One region of the Priestia sp. JV24 genome, then DNA from elsewhere that is predicted to be linked to it. Evidence: a T-box and tRNA genes for the amino acid it is inferred to sense, from the RefSeq annotation. Region 1 holds a T-box; the other holds one or more tRNA genes.
The links. A T-box is a leader RNA that pairs with one kind of tRNA and senses whether it is charged. The one in region 1 lies ahead of OK414_RS24480 (valine--tRNA ligase), so its partner is inferred to be a tRNA-Val.
Positions count from the first base shown of each region.

Region 2: it encodes a tRNA-Val, which carries the amino acid that the T-box ahead of OK414_RS24480 (valine--tRNA ligase) is inferred to sense. The anticodon was not compared.

Region 1 is NZ_JAPCIN010000023.1:613,645-616,841, reverse strand. Features, by position in the region: gene ysxE (spore coat protein YsxE) at 1-593, shown strand, start outside; gene OK414_RS24485 (hypothetical protein) at 605-802, opposite strand; T-box leader at 1,033-1,277, shown strand; gene OK414_RS24480 (valine--tRNA ligase) at 1,360-3,197, shown strand, end outside.
Region 2 is NZ_JAPCIN010000010.1:155,494-158,690, forward strand. Features, by position in the region: gene OK414_RS03700 (AAA family ATPase) at 1-5, shown strand, start outside; gene OK414_RS03705 (HNH endonuclease) at 8-901, shown strand; gene OK414_RS03710 (NUMOD1 domain-containing DNA-binding protein) at 1,203-1,673, shown strand; tRNA gene OK414_RS03715 (tRNA-Val) at 1,758-1,829, shown strand; gene OK414_RS03720 (DEAD/DEAH box helicase) at 1,998-3,197, shown strand, end outside.

The DNA of each region.
Region 1 (3,197 bases):
TAGTAGAATGCGAGAAGAAAGTTTATATGTCCCCGTTTGAATTGCACTACTGTACATTTTATTATGAAATGACAAGAGCGCTTGAATTTGGTTTTGGAAAGCTCGATCAGTGGAACGATGAAATGGAAGAAAAGGAAAAGATCCGGCTGGTTACGTCTCATGGAAAGCTATCGGCTAAACATTTTATCTATGACGAACGGGGAAATGGTTTTTTTATTAATTTTGAACATGCAAAAGATGCTTCACCGATTTATGATTTGGTCTCATTTTATTTCCGTACTCTTCGCACATACCCAGTAACTACCTATGACAGCTATGAGTGGTTTAGTACGTATGAAAAACATTTTGCTCTCAGAGAAGAGGAACGGCTGCTTTTACACAGTTATTTGGCGTTTCCAGAACCCTTGTATCAGTGTATCGTTCAATATAGGCAGCATAAAGAAAGTAAAACAGAGCTTGAACATATGCAGTCATTTATTCGAGCATACTGGCTGACGAAAAACATTGAACAGCTCAATATTAAAATATTTGAAGTAGATCAGCAAAAAAAAATGGCAGCGGAAGCAGCTGCACAAGCCCAAGCGAACGAATAGCGCTTGGGTTTTTAAATCCAGTCCGAATATAAAGCAACCGCTAGTATGGCAAGCAGTGCCAACAACAGTACATCAAAGGTTGTAGGGAAAAATAGTGTACGTATACCTTGAAAAATTGTTAAAGGAACGATAAACTGTCCACAAGCCGCTCCTGCTGTTTTGAGCCACCGCTGCAGCTGATACGAATTTACATTTATTCGTTTCTTCATTTGTACATGCCCCTTTCAATCCACGTGCCCAGGTTAAAGTAAGTATATGAAAAAAGAAAGAAATGGTGCCATTTTTTTGAGCGGACTCTTCATTTTATTTCCAAAATTAGCGAGTGAATGAAAAAATAAAGAGCAGAACAAAAAAATTATGAATATAATCGTAAAAAAGTGGAGAAGATTATTGACGATTCAACATTTTTTCATATAGTATAATTAAGAGAATTTCATACATAAATACAGTGAATAGGAAGAGTACGGGATGTTCGTCTTTCAGAGAGAGAAATCAGCTGCTGTGAGATTTCTTAAGAATGTGCACTCGGAATGTCGCCTATGAGTAGCTTTTTTGAACAGCTGCATAGCTCAGTAGAAAAAGCCGGTTAATCAACCGTTATGAAATGAAGTGTATAGGCTTATCAAACGGGATAGGTCTATAAAAAAAGGTGGTACCGCGAAATCAACTCCTTTCGTCCTTTTATTAGGAAAGGAGTTTTTTTATGTTTATAAAAGCTTTACACAGTTTCTAAAGACTGAAACTTTATATTATGGAGGTATACATTATGTCTGAAAAAGAAGTGACTCTTCCAACGAAGTATGATCCAAAAGCCGTTGAAGAAAATCGTTATCAGTATTGGTTAGACGGGAAGTTTTTTGAAGCAACAAATGATCCTGAAAAAGAGCCATATACAATTGTAATTCCACCCCCAAACGTAACGGGCAAGCTGCATTTAGGCCACGCTTGGGATACAACGTTACAAGACATCTTAACGCGTATGAAGCGCATGCAAGGCTATGACGTTTTATGGCTTCCTGGCATGGACCATGCGGGGATTGCAACGCAGGCAAAAGTAGAAGAAAAGCTTCGCAGCGAAGGGAAAAGCCGCTACGATCTAGGCCGCGAAAATTTTGTAGCCGAAACATGGAAATGGAAAGAAGAATATGCAAGCTTTATTCGCCAGCAGTGGTCGAAGCTAGGACTTGGCTTAGACTATTCACGCGAGCGCTTCACGCTTGATGAAGGCCTTTCTAAAGCAGTGCGCGAAGTATTCGTAACGCTTTACAAAAAAGGGTTAATCTATCGCGGAGAATATATTATTAACTGGGATCCAGCTACAAAAACAGCTCTTTCAGACATCGAGGTTATTTACAAAGATGTACAAGGTGCGTTTTATCATATGCGCTATCCGTTGGCAGATGGTTCTGGACATATTGAAATCGCAACAACTCGTCCTGAAACGATGCTAGGAGATACGGCTGTAGCTGTTCACCCTGAAGATGATCGCTATAAGCACTTAATCGGCAAAAAGGTTGTCCTTCCGATTGTAGGGCGTGAAATTCCTATCGTAGGCGATGATTATGTTGATATGGAATTCGGTTCTGGTGCGGTAAAAATTACGCCTGCTCATGACCCGAACGATTTTGAAATTGGAAACCGTCATAATTTAGAGCGTATTTTAGTGATGAATCAAGACGGTACGATGAATGACAAAGCAGGTAAATATGAAGGAATGGATCGTTTTGCTTGTCGTAAGCAAATTGTTAAAGACCTTCAAGAAGACGGCGTATTGTTCAACATTGAAGACCACATGCATTCAGTAGGTCATAGTGAACGAAGCGGTGCCGTTGTTGAACCTTATTTATCAACTCAATGGTTTGTAAAAATGCAGCCGTTAGCAGATAAAGCAGTAGATCTTCAAAAACAAGAAGAAAAAGTAAACTTTGTACCTGACCGTTTTGAAAAGACATACTTACACTGGATGGAAAATATTCGCGACTGGTGTATTTCGCGTCAGCTTTGGTGGGGACACCGCATTCCAGCTTGGTATCACAAAGAAACTGGAGAGGTATACGTAGATCATGAGGCTCCAGCAGATATCGAAAACTGGGAACAGGATTCAGATGTATTAGACACATGGTTCAGCTCAGCGCTATGGCCGTTCTCAACAATGGGCTGGCCGGATGTGGATGCAGCTGATTTCAAACGCTACTACCCAACAAATGTGCTTGTAACAGGCTATGACATTATCTTCTTCTGGGTATCTCGTATGATTTTCCAAGGTCTTGAATTTACGGGTAAACGTCCGTTTGACGATGTACTGATTCACGGTCTTGTCCGAGATGCTGAAGGTCGTAAAATGAGTAAATCACTTGGTAACGGCGTAGATCCAATGGAAGTAATCGAGAAATACGGTGCGGATTCTCTTCGCTACTTCTTATCTACAGGAAGCTCACCGGGACAAGATTTACGCTTCAGCTTTGAAAAAGTCGAAGCGACGTGGAACTTTGCAAATAAAATTTGGAATGCTTCTCGTTTTGCATTAATGAACATGGATGGCATCACATTTGAAGAGCTTGATTTATCAGGCGAAAAATACGTTGCCGATAAATGGATTTTAAC
Region 2 (3,197 bases), on a different contig from region 1:
GTTGACTATGATTGATTATAATTTGCAAGAGTATGAAGGAGATAGTTATTTTCAAATATATAAAGATATTGCTGACAATAAAATAGACCAAAAGCACAAACGCGTAATGAACATTATTCAAAATAGGGTGAATGCAAGGTATAGTGAATATTCTAATCATAAGAGGGAACTATCTCAAGTTGAAAAGAATTTATTTTATCAAAGGACTCTAGTTAAGAAGGTTTTGCTCTCATGTTATGGAAACAATGTAGCTTTAGGCGTAGTTAAAGCAAATATTAAGGAAATACAAAGAGAAGTAATTAAGGGGACATGTCCATACTGTTTAATTGGTGAACAAAATACATTTGACCATTATATTCCTAAAAGTTCGTTTCCAGAATTTAGTGTCATGCCACTGAATTTAATTCCAAGTTGTGAAAGGTGTAATCTTTTAAAATCAGAATGTTGGTTGGAAAACAATAAACGAAAAATTGTTAATTTATATTATGACGCTATTCCAACAGTGAAATTTCTTTATACAGAATTACATTATTTAGAAGCTAATAAAATACCTAGGGCTAGGTTTTGGTTAGAGAAAAATGACATAGATAATACAACCTTTGAGAGGATTACCAGTCATTTTAATAGGCTAAAATTATTAGATAGATATCAAGAAAAAGCAAGTGGAGAATTAGTGGGTATAATTAAAACAATCTCTGATTACAAATCTTTAGCATTTGAAACAATAAAGAATATGCTAAGAGTCTTAAGAACTAAGGAATATAATAAATTTGGAGATAATTATTGGATGACCTCTTTGTACGATGCAATATTAGAGGATGACCAGTTTATTAATAACATCATGAGTGGTCAATTTGATTTTCTGCTATCGCAAGTGCCTTCTCAACATCAGCATGCTTAGCATAATAAGTTTTTAGCAGTTAGCTTAGTATATGCCAAAAAGAGTTGATATGTAGAAAGTGTGGTTTATTAAAGAATAAGATACTGGCAATGGCTATAAAAGCTATTGTTTTCATTTGTTACGTATTCATTTTCTTTTTAGATTGAATTATTGAATATTAATAAAATAGAAATTTTATTATATAAATGACTACTTAACCTTAATGGCTAAGTGGTCATTTTTTTGTTTTTTTTCGTAAATCCATTTACATTTCAAAAAAGTACAATACAACAGTAGTAAAAGCATTTGTGGAGAGATGAATATGAAATATTACGTATATGTACATAAGCTCAAAAATACAAACACAGTTTTTTATATTGGTTCCAATTGGCAAGGTGGCAATCCCAACCGAGCATATGAACGAATTAAACGACCAAAGAAGTGGATTGATGAAGTAGCAAAACATAATGGTGAATATGATGTAGAATTTATTGCTTATTTTAATACTGGCAAAAAAGCTTATTATTATGAAATGAAATTAATGGCTCAGTATCAGGACGATTATAATTGGTGTTGGTGCAATGGGGAACGAAAGACAGATGAATTAAAAGCAAAAATAAGAAAATCAAGTTTAAGCAAAAAAATAATTGCAATAAAAGATAATGAGAAAACAGTTTATGATTCAATAAGATATGCAAGTGAAATATTAAATATCAAACGTCCAACCATCCACCATTATTTGAAAACTGGCAAGCAACATTCCACGGGATATTGTTTTAAATATTATGATTAAAAATTGATTGCAGAGAGATTGTCAAACATGTATAATAATCTCAACAGATATAACAGAAATGTTGTTAAATCAAAGTTTAATCACGAGCGATTAGTTCAGTGGGAGAATACATCCTTGACAGGGATGGGGTCGGGGGTTCGAATCCCTCATCGCTCATACCAAAGCCGTTTTCTTATTAATAAGAGAGCGGCTTTTCTCTTTTGTTTGACAAATCAATGTTACATTAAATCTTGAGCGCGTATAGAAGAATTAAAGTATAATGAAACATAGTGCATCAGGTCATGATAAAGATAATCACTAATTTAAAATAAATGAGGGTACAAAATGAATCAAAGAAGTTTTAGTCAATATGGTCTTAGTGACAAGGTAGCTAAGGCGCTTTCTAGCCTGCAATACAATCATCCTACGGAAGTACAAAGCAAGGTGCTTCCCATCGCGCTAGAAGAAAGAGATGTTGTCGTGAAGTCTCAAACAGGAAGTGGAAAAACGGCTTCCTTTGGTATTCCACTGTGTGAATTAGTTAATTGGGAAGAAAATAAGCCTCAGGCCTTAGTGTTAACACCTACACGAGAGCTGGCCGCGCAGGTAAAAGAAGATATTACAAATATCGGCCGTTTTAAGCGAATTAAAGCAGCAGCTGTCTACGGAAAATCACCGTTTGCCAAGCAAAAAGTAGAATTAAAGCAAAAAACACATATTGTTGTAGGTACGCCTGGGCGAGTGCTTGATCATATAGAAAAAGAAACGCTTGCATTAGAGAAAATTCGTTATTTGGTTATTGATGAAGCAGATGAAATGCTAAATATGGGTTTTATTGACCAAGTAGAAGCAATTATTCAACATCTTCCTAGTGAGCGTGTAACGATGCTTTTCTCCGCTACGCTTCCTGAAGATATTGAAGAGCTTTCTCGCAAGTATATGAAAAAGCCGGTTGATGTTGAAATCAAAGCGAATGGATTAACGACAAGTACGATTGACCATTCTGTTATATCAGTAGAAAACGAACGTAAATTTGAACTGCTGAAAGACGTAACCACAGTAGAAAACCCGGACAGCTGCATCATTTTTTGCCGCACGCAAGAGCAGGTAAATACGCTGTTAGATGATTTAGATGATCTTGGGTATCCTTGTGATAAAATTCACGGGGCAATGGTGCAAGAAGACCGTTTTGAGGTTATGAATGATTTCAAAAAAGGTAAATTTCGCTATTTAGTGGCAACAGATGTAGCTGCGAGAGGAATTGATATTGATAATATCACACACGTTATTAACTATGACCTTCCGTTAGAAAAAGAAAGCTACGTTCACCGTACAGGAAGAACGGGACGTGCCGGTAAAAAAGGGAAGGCTATCACATTTGTAACGCCTTATGAAGAGAGAATGCTATCGGAAATTGAAGAATATATCGGTTTTTCAATTTCAACATCTACTCCTCCTTCTAAAGAAGAAGTACAGCAGGCAGCATCCGCTTTTACTGAAAAAATCAATGAGCGTCCAGAAGTTAAAAAAGATAAAAGCGAGTCA